3 regions of the Corynebacterium frankenforstense DSM 45800 genome follow, and region 1 is predicted to be linked to each of the others. Evidence: predicted binding sites of a transcription regulator. Region 1 holds the regulator's gene; each other region holds the start of a gene.
What was found. The regulator LexA, encoded in region 1, represses DNA repair genes until DNA is damaged. The targets are predictions, from matches to a motif close to CGAACANNTGTTCG.

Region 1 (5,843 bases):
GACCCGACGAAGCTGCCGGCGCACCTGAGGATGACGTTCGCGGCGATCGACAAACGCGGCAAGGTCATCGACACCGACAAGTCCCTGCCCGCGCTGCGCGACCGGCAGGCCGGCCACATCCGCTCCTCGGTGAGCAAGCTCGGCCGGGCCGCGGAGTCGAAGCGCGCGGAGAAGTGGACCCCGGAGACGCTCGGTGACGTCGCCGAGGAGGTCACCACGGTCGTCGACGGCCACGAGGTCACCGCCTACCCGGCGCTGGTGGCCACCGACGGCGGCGTGGCGGTCAAGGTGCTGCCGACGAAGCAGGCCGCGGACTCGGCGATGCTCACGGCGACGCTGACGATGCTGATGCGCGAGATCTCGGTCTCGACCAAGCAGATGACGCGCGGGCTGCCGCTCAAGCAGCGCGTCGCCGTGGACAACTACCCCCACGGCGGGGTCGACGGCCTGGTCGAGCAGGCCCGTGTCGCCGCCATCCGGGACCTGATGATGGCCCACGGCGGGCCGGTGCGCTCCCCGGAGAAGTACCGGGAGCTGGCCGCGGCCGTGGCGCCGGAGGTGCCCGGTCAGGTGCGCCGCACGGTGGTGGCGATCGCGCCGGCGCTGGTGACCTACCTGTCGGTGGCCGCCGAGCTGGATCGCTGGGAGGGCCCGGCGATCGACGACATGCGCGCACAGCTGGGGTTCCTGCTGCCGGAGAAGGCCGTGCTCGTGCACGCGCAGGCGCACCTGCGCCACCTTCCGCGCTACTTCCAGGCGATGGAGATCCGGCTCGCCGAGATGCAGGAGGACCCGGACCGCGACGCCGACCGTCAGGACGAGGTCGAGGCGGTCAAGGCGGCGTTGAAGAAGAAGATGTCGGGTCGCCCGGCGGCGGCGTGGCGCACGAAGGCGGTACGCGACGTGCAGTGGCAGATCCAGGAGTTCCGGGTCAGCCTCTTCGCCCAGCGTCTGGGCACGGCGGGTTCGGTCTCGCGCCGGCGCATCGAGAAGGCGATCGCGAAGCTGTAGGCCGGGTCTCCCCTACTCGGCCTCGCGGGCGCGACGACGCATCATGCGGATCTCCTTCTCGAAGTCCTCGGCGGACTCGAAGGACTTGTACACCGAGGCGAAGCGCAGGTAGCCGACCTCGTCGAGCTCGAGCAGCGGCTCGAGGATGGCCAGACCGATGTCGTTGGCGTTGACCTGCGAGGGCCCCTTCGAGCGCACCTTCTCCTCGACCTTCTGGGCGAGGCGCTTCAGCGCGTCGTCGGGCACGTCGCGGCCCTGGCACGCGCGGCGGACGCCATTGACCACCTTGTCACGGCTGAACGGCTCGGTCACGCCGTTGCGCTTGACCACCAGCAGGACGGCCTTCTCGATCGTGGTGAAGCGGCCCTCGCAGGCGGTGCACTCGCGGCGGCGACGGATGGCCGTTCCGGCGTCGATGACGCGCGAGTCGATCACGCGGGAACGGTCGCTGTGGCAGAACGGGCAGTACACTGCGGGCACCCTCCTAGGTCCGGGACGGCTCGCCCGGGGCGTCCGGGCACCGACCCGAGTCTAGTGTCCGCCCGGACCCGCCTACTTCGCCGCGGTGGCGTCGAAGTCGACGGTGGAGATCTGGTGGGTGGCCGAACCCATGTTGACCGGCGGGTAGCCGGCGGCGTCGTCAGACTCGCCGAAGATCAGGGCGCCCAGCACGAGCACCAGCCCGCAGATCGCACCGACCAGCAGCGAACTGCGCTGCTCCTGGACTCGCCGAGACGTTCGCCGGGCACCGCCCTTCCGGGTACCCCCGGCGGGTATCCCGGCACGCCCGCCCGGAGAGGCGGTATTCGAAATCTCGAGCGTTCGAACACCGGCCGTCGAGCGCCCCTGACCGGGCTCCCACACCAGCGGTGCGGCCACGGTGTTCCGGACGTCGACCGTACCGTTGTCGGGCCGGACGAACTGTGCGTTACGCTGCATCGAGATGGTCATGGGGGTTCTCCTTTCGCCGTGTTCGAGGTCCACCCTAAAGACCGGGCGTGACTGTTCGAACATCGACTAGTTCATCTGTTCGATTACGGGTACGTGTTCGAGTTATAGCACCCGCCCGGGCGTGTGTCCACCACGCCGGGCAAAATCCTCGAACACAGTTGCCATGGACGCGCTATACTGAACGCAAACCGACCACAGCCGGATGACGGGGCCGACGACAACGGCCCCCGACCGGCCGAGAGCGAACCGCCGGCAGGCCCGGACCAGCCGGCCAGAGAGAGACGAAGACCAGGAGCGCGCGACCATGGCCACCAACCGATCGACCAAGAAGCAGAAGAACTCCACCACCAGAGACCCCGCGAGCCTGACCGCGCGCCAGCGCCGCATCCTGGAGGTCATCCGCGACGCGGTGGTGCTGCGCGGTTACCCGCCGAGCATCCGCGAGATCGGTGACGCCGCCGGCCTGCAGTCGACCTCCTCGGTCGCCTACCAGCTCAAGGAGCTCGAGAAGAAGGGCTTCCTGCGCCGCGACCCGAACAAGCCCCGCGCCGTGGACGTCCGCGACCTCTCCGGCGCCCCGGTCAAGAAGGGCCGCAAGGGTACCCCGGAGCCGCCGGAGCACGCGCAGACCTCCTTCGTGCCGATGGTCGGCTCCATCGCCGCGGGCGCACCGATCCTGGCCGAGGAGAACATCGACGACTACTTCCCGCTGCCCGCGGACATCGTCGGCGACGGCGAGCTGTTCATGCTCAAGGTCTCCGGCCAGTCGATGCGCGACGCCGGCATCCTCGACGGCGACTGGATCATCGTCCGCTCCCAGCCGGTCGCCGAGGAGGGCGAGTTCGTCGCGGCGCTCATCGACGGCGAGGCGACCGTCAAGGAGTTCCACCGCGACTCCAGCGGCGTGTGGCTGCTCCCCCACAACGACGCCTTCGAGCCGATCCCGGGCAACGACGCCGAGATCATGGGCAAGGTCGTCTCGGTCATGCGCAAGCTCTAGCACCTCCCCTCCTGCCGGCCCCACGCACGCCCGGACGGGCCTCGCCCGCCCGTCCACCCCCGTTCGTGGGGCCGATCCAGCCTCAGGGACTCGTCACACGCTTCCGTGACGGGTCCCTCTTTTTGCATCGCAGGTGCAGGTCGAACCGGAAGAGCAATGTTTACCCGGGCACATTCACACACAATGGCTCGGTTATTTTTGCTGCTATAGGGTCCCACCGCTTATGTACAATGTCTGTTTTTGTGGTTTAATGTTGGCATCGGGCATTTTCTGCCACTCCCCCCGCACTCTCATAAACATTTCCCCATCTGAGGAGGCGCCCAGCGAGATGTACGCCGAGGAAAGACGACGCCAGATCGCCTCACAGACCGCGGTCGAGGGCCGCGTCAACGTCACCGAACTGGCCAGACGCTTCGACGTCACGGCGGAGACCATCCGTCGTGACCTCGCCGTGCTCGACAAGGAGGGCATCGTCCACCGCGTCCACGGCGGCGCCGTGGCCACCCAGTCCTTCCAGACCACCGAGCTCTCCCTGGACGCGCGCCTGCGCTCCGCGCCGACCGCGAAGTCCGCGATCGCCCGCGCCGCGCTCGAGTTCCTGCCCGAGCCGCCCGGCGGCATGTTCCTGGACGCCGGCACCACGGTGACCGCGCTGGCCGACCTCATCTCCGATTCCGGCCAGGCCAACCAGTGGTCCATCGTGACCAACTCCCTGCCGATCGCCCTGAACCTGGCCAACAAGGGTCTCAGCGAGATCCAGCTGCTCGGCGGCAGCGTCCGCGCGATCACGCAGGCCGTCGTCGGCGACACGGCACTGCGCACCCTGGCGCTGATGCGTGCCGACGTCGCGTTCATCGGCACCAACGCCCTGACCCTGGACCACGGCCTGTCGACGGCCGACGCCCAGGAGGCCGCCATCAAGTCCGCGATGGTCACCAACGCCCGCCGCGTCGTCGTGCTGTGCGACTCGTCGAAGATCGGCAACGACTACCTGGTCAGCTTCGCCTCGATCGACGACATCGACGTCGTCATCACCGACGCCACCGCCCCCGAGTCCTTCGTGCGCGCCCTGCGCGAGCACAACGTCCAGGTCGTCCTCGCGGAGTGACGCCCCGCCGGACGTCCTTCAATTGACGACGTCCCGCTGATCGCCGCCGTGCGCCCCTCACCCGGGGCGTACGGCGGCGTTTTCCGTCTCCGGGCACTCCGCGCGAGACCCCGAGCCGCCTCTCCAGAGATCCCTGGACGCCACAGTCTCCCCTCTCTCCGCCCCCTGCTTCGGCAGAGCAGACAAGAAGAAACCGCCCCGGGACCTCTCTCGAGGCCCGGGGCGGCTGCGTCACGCCGGTCGCAGCCGGCGCGCTCGCGGCCTACTCGCCGACGAGCATCTTGCGCACGCTCTCGCGGGCGACCACTGCGCCCACGGCGTCCAGGGCTGCCTCGGCGGCCTCCTGGCACTGCTTGAACGTGGACTCGGAGAGCCGGGTGCCCACGGCGGCGATCGCGGTGGAGGCGGCCGACAGGGAGTTGACGCCCAGGCCGGTGAGCACGCAGGCCAGCAGCGGGTCGGCGGCGGCCTCGCCGCAGACGCCGACGGCGGTGTTGGTGTCGCGGCCGACCGAGCAGGTGTGCTGGATCAGGCGCAGCACGGCGGGCTGCCACGGATCGGTCAGGTACGCCAGCTGCGAGGACAGGCGGTCCGCGGCCATCGTGTACTGGGTCAGGTCGTTGGTGCCCACGGAGACGAAGTCCAGGTGCGGCATGATCTTGTCGGCCATCAGGGCGGCGGCCGGGACCTCGATCATCGCGCCCGGGGTCAGGCCGCGCTCACGGCAGAGGGTGGAGAACCACTCGGCCTCGCGGGCGGTGGCGACCATCGGGGCCATGACCCAGGTCGGCGCGTCCTCGCCGCGGCCCTCGGCGGCCTTGGCGATGGCGTCGAGCTGGCGGGTCAGCAGCGACTGGTTCTGGCGGGCGATGCGGAGGCCGCGCACGCCGAGCGCCGGGTTCTCCTCCTCGTCCATGTTCGCGAAGGCGATCGGCTTGTCGGAGCCGGCGTCCAGGGTGCGCACGACGACCTTGGAGTGCGGGAAGGCGTCGAAGACCTTCTTGTAGAGGGCCGCCTGATCGTCGACGCTGGGCTCCTCGGTCGCGGAGAGGAAGCTCATCTCGGTGCGGTACAGGCCGATGCCCTCGGCCTGGGTCTCGGAGGCCAGGCGGGCGGCGTTGCTGTCCTGGACGTTGGCCAGCAGCTGGACGCGGTGGCCGTCGGAGGTCTGGGCCGGGCCACGCCACTCGGCGATCTTGACGGCGCGCTCCTGGGACTCGCGAACCTGGCGGCGGGCGTCCTCCTCGTCGGGCTCGACGTAGACGACGCCCTGGCTGCCCTCGACCATCACGCGGGTGCCGGCGGTGATCTCGGAGATCTCGCGGCCCGCGGCGACGATGCACGGCAGGTTCAGCTGGCGGGCGATGATGGCGGTGTGGCTGGTCGGGCCACCCAGCTCGGTGACCAGGCCCTTGTAGTGGTCGATGTCGAGCGCGGCGGTGTCCGCCGGGGAGAGGTCGTCGGCGAAGAGGATGGCCTCGCCGTCGATGGAGGGAAGACCGGGCTCCTCCTCGCCGCGCAGCTCGGCGATGACTCGGTCGCGGATGTCCTTCAGGTCCGTGGTGCGCTCGGCCATCAGGCCGCCGGCCGCGGTGAACATGTTGATGAACTTGCTGGTGGCCTGGACCACCGAGTACTCGGCGTCGGCACCGCCGCGCACGTTCTTGCGCACGGCCTTGCGCCAGCCGCGGTCGCGGACCATCCCGGCGGTGGCCTGCAGCACCTCGGCGGCCGGGCCGGAGGCCTCGGCGGAGCGTGCGGTGAGTCGGTCAG
Region 2 (5,843 bases), 510 kb from region 1:
CCTGCTGCCCGGCCTGTGGGGCATGCTGCGCTCTGCGTTCGCCTCGATCCTGCTCGCGCTCGTCTTCGGCACCGTCTTCGGGCTGGGCCGGCTCTCCCGGCACCGGTGGGTGAGCCTGCCGTGCGCGGTGGTCGTCGAGTTCTTCCGCGCGATCCCCGTGCTGCTGCTGATCATCTTCTGCTACGCGGTGTTCTCCTTCTACCGCCTGGTGCCGGCTGACCAGCTCGCCTTCGCCGCGGTCGTCGTCGCGCTGACGCTCTACAACGGCTCCGTCATCGCGGAGGTGCTGCGCTCGGGCATCCGCTCGCTGCCGCGCGGACAGCACGAGGCGGCCCGGGCGCTGGGACTGAACGAGAACCAGGCGACCTTCAGCGTGCTGCTGCCCCAGGCCGTGGCCGCGATGCTGCCCGCGATCATCTCCCAGATGGTCATCGCGCTGAAGGACTCGGCGCTGGGCTACCAGGTCACCTACATCGAGATCGTGCGCCAGGGCATCCAGTCGGCGTCCTTCAACAGCAACTACTTCGCGGCGCTGGTGGTGGTCGCCGTGGTGATGATCCTGATCAACTGGGCGCTGACCGGGGTCGCCGAGTTCGTCGAACGGAAGGTCCGGGCCGGGCGCCGCGGTTGAGGGCGGCTACATTGGAGTGGAACCGACTCCCGGCCCGGAAGGTGGATGCGATGACGGCGAAGGCGCCCGCGGCGCCCGCGGCGCTCGTGGCCTGCGTAGCGGCCCTGACCGCGCTGACCGCCTGCGCCGAGGAACCGGAGGACGGCCTGCTGGCCGACATGCGCGCGGGCACCGTGGCCGTCGGCGTCAAGTACGACCAGCCGGGGCTGGGCCTGCGCGAGCCCGACGGCACGATGCGCGGCCTCGACGTCGAGATCGCCGACCGCGTGCTCAGTCGCGTCGCCGAGGACCGGGGCTGGGAGCCCCCGCGGATCACCTGGACCGAGACGCCGACGGGCCGGCGCGAGACCTCGCTGCGGCAGGGCCGGGTCAACATGGTCGTGGCCAGCTACACCATCAACGAGGAGCGCGCCCGCTCGGTGCAGTTCGCCGGGCCGTACCTGCTGACCCACCAGGCCCTGCTGGTGGAGGTCGACGGCGACGTCGACGGGCCGGCGGACCTCGAGGGCCGCACGCTGTGCTCGGTGACGGGCTCGACGCCGGCGCAGACCGTCCAGCAGGAGATCCCCGGGGTGCGGCTGCGGGAGCTGCCCACCTACTCCGACTGCGTCAGCGCCCTGCGCTCGGGCGAGGTCGACGCGGTGACCACGGACGCGGCGGTGCTCGCCGGCTACGCGGACCAGCAGCCCTCGCGGCTGCGGATGACGGAGCTGCACCGGAGGAACTCGACGGAGCCGCTGAGCGTGGAGCACTACGGCATCGGGCTGGCACCCGGCGACGAGGCCGGGGCGGAGGCCGTCGACGACGCGCTGCGCGAGATGCAGGAGAACGGCGAGATCGCGGAGCTGATCGAGAAGAACCTGGGCGACGCGGCCGGGGTCTCCCCCGCCGGTCCCGAGGACTAGTCGAGCTCCCCGAGGCGCTCGTCGAGGGCCTGGCGGGCCAGCGCGAGGGACATGCCCTCGGGGAAGCCGCGGCGGGCGAGCACGCCGACGATGCGGCGCAGCGCCTTGTCGCGCTCGCGGCGGTCGGCCGGCACCTCGCGCACGGAGCGGGCCTTCTTGCGGGCGAGGGTGAGCGCGCGCTCCCGCTCGTCCTCGGGGTCGATCTGGTCGAGGGCGGCCGCCCGCTCGCCGGCGCCGACCCCCTTGCGCTCGAGCTCGTGGTCGAGCATGCGCCGCGACTTGCCGCGGCGGGAGGCGCGCTGGCGCACCCACTCGCGCGCGAAGGCGGCGTCATCGATCAGGCCCGCGCCGGCGAGGTCGTCGAGCACGGCGTCGATGACGTCGGAGTCGAAGTCCTTGTCCTTGAGCCGCCCGCGCAGCTCGGCGCGGGAGCGGGCTCGCTGGTCTAGCAGGCCGAGGGCCCGCTCGCGGACCGCGGCCTTGGCCTCCTCCTCGGTCTCGTCGAGGATCGGGTTCGCGCCCGCGGCGGCCGCCTCGAGGGCGGCCACGGCGCGGGCGAGGCGTTCGGGGTCCGGTGCCACGGGTTATTCGTCGTCGAAGTCGACGTTGGGCACGACGTCGACCGGCTCGTCGGAGAGCGCGTCGGAGTCCCCGCCCTCGGCGTTCTCCGCCTCCTTCTCCTGTGCGTACTTGCCCACGCCGAGCTTGACGAAGATTTTGTGCTCGATCTCGTCGGCGAGCTCCTTGTTCTCCTTGAGCGAGAGGCGCACCTTCTCCTTGCCCTGGCCGAGCTGGTCGCCCTCGTAGGTGAACCAGGAGCCGGACTTCTTGACGATGCCCTGCTCGACGCCGAGGTCGATGATCGAGGACTCGCGCGAGATGCCCTCGCCGTAGATGATGTCGAACTCGGCGATCTTGAACGGCGGGGAGACCTTGTTCTTGACCACCTTGAGGCGGGTGCGGTTGCCGATGGCGTCCTGGCCGTCCTTGAGGGTCTGGATGCGGCGGACGTCGCAGCGCACGGAGGCGTAGAACTTCAGCGCCTTGCCGCCGGTGGTGGTCTCCGGCGAGCCGAACATGACGCCGATCTTCTCGCGCAGCTGGTTGATGAAGATGGCGGTGGTGCCGGAGTTGTAGAGGGCGCCGGCCATCTTGCGCAGCGCCTGGCTCATCAGGCGGGCCTGCAGGCCGACGTGGCTGTCGCCCATCTCGCCCTCGATCTCGGCCTTCGGGGTCAGGGCCGCCACCGAGTCGATGACGATGATGTCGATGGCCCCGGAGCGCACGAGCATGTCGGCGATCTCGAGGGCCTGCTCACCGGTGTCCGGCTGGGAGACGAGCAGGGCGTCGGTGTCCACGCCGAGGGCGCGGGCGTACTCGGGGTCGAGCGCGTGCTCGGCGTCGATGAAGGCGGCGATGCCGCCCTCCTTCTGCGCCGAGGCGATCGCGTGCAGCGCGACGGTGGTCTTACCCGAGGACTCCGGGCCGTAGACCTCGACGACGCGGCCGCGCGGGAAACCGCCGACGCCGAGCGCGACGTCGATGGCCGTGTTGCCCGAGGAGATCGCGCTGATCGGCGGGCGGCTCTCGTCGCCCAGGCGCATCACCGCGCCCTTGCCGTAGCCCTTCTCGATCTGCGCCAGGGCCGCGTCGAGCGCCTTCTGCCGGTCGTCGGCAGCGGCGGCCTTCTTCTTGGTCGTCTTCGCCATTCTTGGGGTGCCTCTTCTTCTCGTCAATCGGGTGTCCGGGGCGGCCGCGGCCACCCCTCACCTCTCTTAGACCCTCCGACAGGTCCGTACGGCTCCACACACTAACCGCGTGGCGGGACCGTCCCGGGCGTCGCGTTCGAACGTACACGCACGCCTGTTCGAATTCAACGCGACACGCCGCTCAGTCGTCGCGGCCGAGCCGACGCTCCTCGGGCACCTCGAAGTCGGTGCACAGGGCCAGCCAGATCTCGCGCGGGTCCACCCCGCTCTCGAGCAACTGTTCAGCGGTCGCGCCGTGGTCGGCGAGCACGTGGGAGTGGAGGATGAAGTCGCCGCTCTCGGTGCCGAACTCGTCGGCGACGAGGCGGTGGAAGGCGGTCAGTCGCATGGGCACGATCATACGGCGCGACACGCACGCGCGTCCGCGGCCCCCGGGATTCCACTTAAACGGCGTTCATTGTACGCTGTTCACATGTCTCAGAGAAACAAACTTCTCGACGTCGCGTACTGCGCCGTCTTCGCGGCCCTGATCATCGTATTCGCCTTCGTCTCCATCCCGGTCGGCGCCCTCGGCGTGCCGATCGTGCTCCAGAACGCCGTCATCATCCTCGCCGGCCTCGTGCTCGGCGCGCGCCGCGGCTTCCTCTCCGTCGCCCTCTTCCTCGTCATCGGCCTGGTCCTGCCCGTGCTCGCGGGCGGCCGCACCGTCATCAGCGCCCTGGGCGGCCCGACCGTCGGCTACATCGTCGGCTACCTCATCTCCGCCTTCGTCGCCGGCCTGATCGCCTACCGCGCCCGCCCGGGCCGCCGGGGCGAGCAGATCGGCTGGTTCATCCTCGCCGCGGCCCTCGCGCTGCTCACCCAGTACGCCTGCGGCATCGTGGGCCTGATGATCAGCTCGCGCATCGGCCTGGCCGCCGCGGCCGGCGGCCAGATCCCCTTCCTGCTGCCGGACACCCTCAAGTGCGTCGTGATGGTCATCGTCGCCCTCGGCGTCCACGCCGCCTTCCCCGACCTGCTGCGTCGCCCCAACCGCGCCCGGGACACCGATGCCCGCGATCGAGTTCACTGACGTCTCGGTCGAGTTCGAGGAACGCCTCGTCCTCGACCACGTCTCCCTCAGTCTCACCGAGCACCGGATCGGGGTCATCGGAGCCAACGGCTCCGGCAAGTCGACGCTCGCCCGCCTGATCAACGGCCTGGGCGAGCCGACCTCCGGCACCGTGCGCGTCGACGGCCTCGACCCGGTCGAGGACGGCCGCGAGGTGCGCCGCAAGGTCGGGTTCATCTTCTCCGACGCGGACAACCAGATCGTCATGCCCAGCGTGATTGACGACGTCGCGTTCTCCCTGCGGCGGATGCGGCTGCCCCGCGCCGAGCGGCGCGAGCGGGCACGCGCGGCGTTGGAGCGCTTCGGCCTGGCCGGCCACGCCGACCAGTCCCCGCACCTGCTCTCGGGCGGGCAGAAGCAGCTGCTGGCGCTGACCGCCGTGCTCGTCACCGAGCCGGAGACCGTCATCGCCGACGAGCCGACGACGCTGCTGGACCTGCGCAACCGCCGCATGATCCACGACGTCTTCGCCGGGCTCGACCAGCAGCTGATCGTGGTCACCCACGACCTCGACCTGGTCGCCGACGCCGACCGGGTGATCTACCTGGGCGACGGCGGGATCGTCGCCGACGGGGACCCACGCGAGACCATCGCGCGCTACGTCGCGGACATGGAGCGCTGATGGCACGCATGCGGATGATGCCCCGCGCGGTGCCGCTGGGTGTGCACGTGCCGGGCGACACGGTCATCCACCGCGCCGGCGCGGGCCTGAAGCTGGTCGTGGTGACCCTCTTCATCCTGCTGGCCACCATCTTCGGGCGCAGCCCGGTCGGGGTGGCCATCTGCGCCGTCCTCGTGGCGGCCGGCTACCTCGTCGCCCGCATCCCGTGGGCGGCAGCGTGGGCGCAGATCGCGGCCCCGCTGCCCCTGCTGCTGGTGCTCGGCGCCTTCCAGTGGTGGCAGAACGACCTGGTCACCGGGGCGGTGACCGTGGGGCTGCTGGCCTGCTCGATCATGGGCGCGGGACTGCTCCCGCTGACCACGACCATCGAGGAGCTCCTCGACGCCGTGGAGGGCGGGCTGCGCCCGCTGAAGCGCTACGGCGTGCCGGCCGAGAACATCGCGCTGGCGCTCTCGCTGACGCTGCGGCTGATCCCCCTGCAGCTGGCCACCGTCGGCGACGTCCTCGACGCCCGCCGGGCCCGCGGCGCCGGCTTCTCGCTGACCGCCGTGGCCACCCCCGTCATCGTGCGCTCGCTGCGGCGCGCCCGCGCACTCGCCGAGGCGCTCGCCGCCCGCGGCGCGGGTGACTGAGCGGCCCCTGCGGTGAACTACCTGCGGTGGACTACTCGCCGCGCAGCTCGCGCATGCGGCGGGCGACGGCGTCCTCGCTGACGTTCGAGGTGTCCGGGGCGCCGCCCTCGATCGCCTCGCGCTGCTGGCCCGAGGTGACCTCGTTCCCGCCGTTCATCTCCGCGCGGATCTGCTCGAGCCGCGAGTGGCCGGCCATCTGGACACCGGCCTGCTGGACCTCGGCCATGCGGGCC
Region 3 (5,843 bases), 510 kb from region 1:
CAAAGACCACCGCCTCGCGCCCGTCGCGGCGGCGCAGATAGGGGTGCACCGACCCACCCTGGATCGGCCCGGGCCGGATCAGCGCCACCTCGACGACCAGGTCGAAGAAGCAGCGCGGCTTCAGCCGCGGCAGGGTGGCCAACTGCGCGCGCGACTCCACCTGGAACACGCCGACCGCGTCCCCGCGCGCGAGCATCTCGTAGACGCCGGCCTCGGAGAGGTCGAGGTCCCACAGCCGCACCGTCTCCCCGGTGGAGCCGGCGACCAGGTCGATCATGTGGTGCAACGCCTCGAGCATGCCGAGGCCCAGCAGGTCGAACTTGACCAGCCCGGCGGCCGCGCAGGCGTCCTTGTCCCACTGCAGCACGGAGCGGTCCGCCATGCGCGCCCACTCCACGGGCACCACGTCGGCGATCGGGCGGTCGCAGATGACCATGCCGCCGGAGTGGATGCCCAAATGCCGCGGCTGCCCGCGGAACTGCCCGGCCAGCTCGGCGACGTCCGCGGGCGGCTCGGAGATCCCCTTCGACCAGCCGTCGGCCGCGCCCTGCGGATACCCCAGAGCCCGCGCGGCGTCGCGCAGCGCCCCCTTGCGCCGGTAGGTGATCACGTTGGCCACCAGCGCCGCCCGCTCACGCCCGTAGCGGCCGTAGACGTACTGGATGACCTCCTCGCGCCGCGTCGACTCGATGTCCAGGTCGATGTCGGGCGGCCCGTCGCGCTCCGGGGAGAGGAACCGCTCGAAGAGCAGTCCAGCGCTGATCGGCTCGGCGTTGGTGATGCCCAGCGCGAAGCACACCGCCGAGTTCGCCGCCGAGCCGCGCCCCTGGCACAGGATCCCGGCGCGCCGGCAGAACCCCACGATGTCGTCGACGATGAGGAAGTAGCCCGGGAAACCCAGCTTGCCGATCACCGCCAGCTCGTGGCGGATCTGCGCCCGCGCCCGCTCGCGCACCCCCTCCGGCCGCGAGGCGTAGCGCTCCCGCCCGCGCCGCCAGGTCAGCTCCGTCAGCCAGCTGAGCTCGTCGTGGCCCTCGGGCGCGGGGAAGTCCGGCAGCCGGGGCGCGACCAGGTCCAGGGTGAAGGCGCACTCCTCGGCGATCGCGACGGTCTGCGCGATAAGTTCGGGCCGCCCGGGCAGCATCCGCGCGACCTGCGCACCGCCGCGCAGCCACGGCGCGCCCATGGGGTGCAGCTCGGGCTCGGCCGCGCCGACGGCCTGACGCCGGGCGAGCGCGCGCTTGGCCGCCGCCAGCCTGCTGGCGCTGCGCCGCGCCGCGGCGGGCCGGGTGCTGACCACGGCGCGCAGACGGTGCCCGTGCGCGCCCACGGCGCGCCGCGCGGCGTCGATAATCTCCTGGTTGTCGGCGTCCTCGGGCAGCATCGTGGCGGGGTACTCGAGAACGACGTGCGCACCGAAGGCCGCGGTCAGCTCGCCGAGGCGCGGCGCCCAGGTGTGGTCGGCGAGCACGAGGCAGTGCCCGCCCAGGTGTTCGGCGATCGCGGTGAGGCCCGGGTAGGCCACCGCACCCTTCTCGCCGGTGGCCATGTGCGCGTCGGCGATCAGGTGAGACAGCCGCCGGTAGCCCTCGGGCCCGCGGCAGATGACGGGCAGCACGCCGGCGTCGAGGCTGAGTTCGGCGCCGAAGACGGTGGGCAGCCCGGCCTCGGCGGCGGCCTCGGCGAAGGCGGCGACCCCGTAGAAGCCGTCGCGGTCGAGGATGCCGAGCGCGGAAAGCCCCAGTTCGACGGCCCGTTCGACGAGCTCCTCGGGTTCCGAGGCGCCGCCGAGGAAACTGTAGGAGCTCACCGCGTGCAGCTCGGCGAAGGGCACCTCAATTGACGACGTCCCGCCCCGCGCCGTGGGCGCGTCCGTCGCGGCGAGGTGGTTGGCGGGCACCGGGGTGGGGCCCGGGCGGCCGGAGAGGATGCGCTCGATGCGTGACCAGCTGAGCGTCTCACCGCCGTTGAACCTCATGGCGGTGATGGTACACCTGTTCGAACAGGTGGGGACGGTTCCCCGTTATGCCGGTGGGCGGGCGCGGCGGGCCGTAGACTCTGACGCGATTGCTATCCGGGAAGTCCGTGAGGAAGGAAGTGTGCGATGCGACTGCGTGCGGTGTCGGCGGCGTTGTGTGCGGCGGGCCTGACGGCGGCCCTGGCCGGCTGCTCCGGGGGCGGCGACGAGGGTGCCGGGGACGCACCGGTGCTCACAGAGGTCTCGGAGTCCGGTTCGGCGGCACAGGACGCCGGGGCAACGACCCGGAAGGCGTCGGAGCGGACCACGGAGATGTCGACCGAGCAGCGCTGCGATCCGGCGACGGTGGCGGCGGCGGGCTTCGAGGAGTTCACGGACTCGCAGTTCTGCGACGGGGAGTGGAACCGCGTCGGCGTGCCGCGGACCGACAGCCTGCAGCTGCTGCACTGGGAGAACGGCACGTGGGTCGAGTACGAGCGTGACGGCACCACGACGTGGGGGCTGCAGCAGGCCTGCTACAACTCCGCGCGGCTGGCGGCCGACGGGATGCCGGCGGAGCTGCAGGCGAAGCTCCAGAAGTGCGATGAGCAGCCGAGCTCGGGCGGCTCCCGCAGCACGGGCACCACGCCGACCCTGACCTCTGTGGCAGGTCTGAGCCTGCCGGAGTGCGACGGGCGCGGGATCCTCATCGTCGAGTCCGTGCAGGTCGAACATGGGATCAACCCGCAGACCATGGTCAACGAGGGGCTCGCGCGGCATCCGGGGGCGCAGGCGACCGAGCCCGGGCAGTGCTCCTCGCTGCGCGCCTCCCACGACGGCGCGACGGTCTACCCGATCTACTACGACCACGGCTTCGACGAGGCGGCGCTGTGCGCGGACAAGGCGGCGCGCGGGGGCAACGCGCGCACGCTCAACGACGACGCCGACTTCTCCGACCCCTGCTGACCCGGCGGGCCGCTCACACGCACCGCGCGCCGGAGCTGACCGCCGGCATCGACGATGAAGGAGGAACCGATGAAGCACTCCCCCACCCGAGAGGCCGCCACCGGCGCCGCTGACACCCGCGGCACGCACCGGGTCCGCGCCGCGGGCGCCGTTCTCGCTGCGGTCCTCGCCGGGATGGCTGTGGGGACGATGGCCCTCAGCGCCTGCACACAGGCTCCGGGCCCCGACGAGGCGCCCACCTTGTCCGCCGCCGAGGCGAGCACCGGCCGGACCGGCAACCAGACCACGGCGGCGACGGATTCGGCGGAGTCGCCGGGCGCTTCCCCGGAGCCGTCCGATGAACAGGACACCGACCGGAGCGGCGCCGAGTTCGTCGACGTCGCCCCGGAGCGCTTCGCCGCCCCGGGCGGTGCGGCGGACGAGATCGGCATCTTCGCCACGGACGTCGGCGCAGACGCCAAGGTGACCTGCACCTTCAGCGACGACCGCGGCACGTACTGCACCGCGACGCCGGACGACTCGGCCCCGGACCTGGAGGACATGGGCTACCTGCCGTTCACCGGACGGCCGGGCGCGTTCGCCACCTCCGGTGCGGAGGAGACCCTCGACGACGCCGGCTTCTCGTGGGGCGTCTTCGAGGGCGTACCGCCCGCCGGCGGCGAGCTGCGCCCCGGCGAGCGCCTGAAGACCCCGACGGTGACCTGCCAGCGCCCGGACGCCACCCGGCTGGAGTGCGCCAGCGACGGGCGCACCTTCGCCATCGTCGGCCCCGACCGCCACGTCGAGGCCGACGTCACCCTGGCCGAGCACCCCGGCGACTGACCGGCCCGCGGAGTGGCGAGCCGACCATGTCGCGGCCGGCGCTGTCCGACGCAGGACAACTCCGGCGGGGCGCCCGCCGACCCCTCATCGCCGGGCGCCCCGCCGGACCGACGACATCCGCGGCCCCAGCCGAACCTTGAGCGGCGCGGTGAGATGGGGAGCACTCCCTGTTCACGGTGATATCGCCGATGTGCGGGCCATAAAATTGCTGACATAAGCAATTCGGTTGACACCCACGTTGATCCCCACGGAGGCGCTCCCCATGTTCGGCCCACGTAACCACACCCCACGGATCGGCTCGCCGGCCACGGAGTCGGTCGCGCGTCTGGCCGTCACCGCGACCGCGGCCGTTCTCCTCGCGGCGGGACTGACCGGCTGCTCCACGCCCGAGGCCGCCGACGCCTCCGAGCCGCGACTCGCCACGCAGCCGGTCGCCGCGGAGATCGACGAGGCCGCCGCCACCGGGGATGACGATGACGGTGCGGCCGCCCAGGCGAACGCCGGGAACGGGAGCGTGACGAAGCGCGGAGTGGACGCCTCGCGGAGTGGAGGCGCCCCGGCCCCGACGCTGGCGAAGTCCGCGGGGAAGACAGCACGGCAGGATCGCACGACCACCGCAGAATCCGATGCGGCGTCAGACGCCGGTCCCGGCGCCAACTCCGACACCGACTCCGGAGCGAGCTCCGGTAACGGGTCCCGCGCAGCAGCAGAGCCCGCTCCGGGCACCGGGGGCACCGCGGACGGCGCGGACGCAGCAGCCGCGCGGTGCACCGGGGCCGCGCTGGCGCAGAGTGGTTTCACCGGGCCGGCGACGTTCCTCTACTGCGACGGCGACTGGGCGCTGGCCGGGCCGCCGAACACCGACATCATCGTCGCGCTCCACTGGGCGGACGGATGGCGGCTCTACGAGGGCCACGGCCAGACCGAGACGGGCTTCACCTGCTACGACCCGGCGATCGCGGCCGCGGACGGAGTCCCGGAGGGCCTGCGCGCGAAGCTGCTGACCTGCAACTGACCTGCGCCCGACCACGGCCCGACCACGGCCTGAGCAGCGCTCGACCAGCGCCTGAACGGCGTTCCCCCGTAATCTCAACCGCAGACCCCGACGAAGATCCGGAGACCACCTTGAACCGTCGCACCTCCCCCGGCACCTCGCACGCTACAGCGCAGGGCCCCAGATGCCCCGCCGACCGGGGTCCCGCACACGGCCCGAACCACCACGCGATCGAGCGCGCGGGGACCGTCGGCACCCGCGACCACGCGCCGCGCGCCGGCCGCACTGCCCTGCTCACGGCGCTCGCGGCGGTGGCCTGCGTCGGCCTGGCCGCCTGCTCCGGGGCGCCCGAGGGCGAGGGCCCCGCACTCCCGGAGGCGACCGGCAGCCTGACGACGGCGACTCCGCAGGCCGGCCCGGAGGACCCGTCGAGCACGGCGCAGCCGAGCACCGGGGAGACCACCGCGGAGGAGACCACCGCAACAGAGACCGACACCGCCGACGCAGGCGACGCAGGCGACGCAGGCGAGGACCCCGACGCGGAGACGACACCCGCCATCGCCGACGGCCCGCAGAACTGCGGCATCCTCCAGCCCGTGGCGGAGGAGGGCGAGTGGTACCAGGATCAGGACCCGCCGGTCGATCTGCACGTGCTCGGCATGACCTGCGCCGACGGACGGAAGCTCCTGACGACCTACCGCACGCTGCCGGCCGGGAACTACGGCAACGCCAACATCCGGAGTTTCGACGGTTGGCAGTGCGCCAACCGGACGGCGGCCTGGGCGCAGGAGTCCGGGCTGCACACCGCCTGCGGCCACGACGACGGCCGCAAGGTGGAGGTCTGGGCGCACAACGGATGACGACCGACGAGACCGCCCAGGCCACCTCGTAGAACACGCCGAGAAGGACCCCACATGCACCGCTCACGCACTCTGACCGCCATCGCCGCCGGCATGCTCGCCCTGATCCCGCTGGCCGCCGGCTGCTCCGGCGACGACCGCGACCCGGCCGAACCCGACCTGGCGCCGGCGAGCACGTCGGCCTCGACGACCACCGAGACCACCTCCGCGCCCCCGAGCACCACGGAGAGCACCTCGGGGACCG

Region 2: the regulator LexA is predicted to act here: its motif matches at 3,393-3,406, upstream of recA (recombinase RecA).
Region 3: the regulator LexA is predicted to act here: its motif matches at 1,988-2,001, upstream of CFRA_RS02515 (error-prone DNA polymerase).

What each region holds. Positions count from the first base shown of each region.
Region 1 covers NZ_CP009247.1:1,092,429-1,098,271, reverse strand. Annotated here, with positions in the region: gene hrpA (ATP-dependent RNA helicase HrpA) at 1-1,011, shown strand, start outside; gene nrdR (transcriptional regulator NrdR) at 1,024-1,482, opposite strand; gene CFRA_RS11590 (hypothetical protein) at 1,564-1,962, opposite strand; gene lexA (transcriptional repressor LexA) at 2,267-2,962, shown strand; gene CFRA_RS04750 (DeoR/GlpR family DNA-binding transcription regulator) at 3,291-4,070, shown strand; gene ptsP (phosphoenolpyruvate--protein phosphotransferase) at 4,333-5,843, opposite strand, start outside.
Region 2 covers NZ_CP009247.1:1,604,260-1,610,102, forward strand. Annotated here, with positions in the region: partial or broken gene CFRA_RS07010 (amino acid ABC transporter permease) at 1-622, shown strand, start outside; gene CFRA_RS07015 (glutamate ABC transporter substrate-binding protein) at 682-1,536, shown strand; gene CFRA_RS07020 (regulatory protein RecX) at 1,533-2,117, opposite strand; gene recA (recombinase RecA) at 2,121-3,245, opposite strand; gene CFRA_RS07030 (DUF3046 domain-containing protein) at 3,427-3,633, opposite strand; gene CFRA_RS07035 (biotin transporter BioY) at 3,718-4,317, shown strand; gene CFRA_RS07040 (energy-coupling factor ABC transporter ATP-binding protein) at 4,295-4,978, shown strand; gene CFRA_RS07045 (energy-coupling factor transporter transmembrane component T family protein) at 4,978-5,610, shown strand; gene CFRA_RS07050 (PspA/IM30 family protein) at 5,642-5,843, opposite strand, start outside.
Region 3 covers NZ_CP009247.1:579,585-585,427, reverse strand. Annotated here, with positions in the region: gene CFRA_RS02515 (error-prone DNA polymerase) at 1-1,978, opposite strand, end outside; gene CFRA_RS02510 (hypothetical protein) at 2,105-2,923, shown strand; gene CFRA_RS02505 (hypothetical protein) at 2,993-3,745, shown strand; gene CFRA_RS11545 (hypothetical protein) at 4,008-4,760, shown strand; gene CFRA_RS02495 (hypothetical protein) at 4,871-5,599, shown strand; gene CFRA_RS02490 (hypothetical protein) at 5,654-5,843, shown strand, end outside.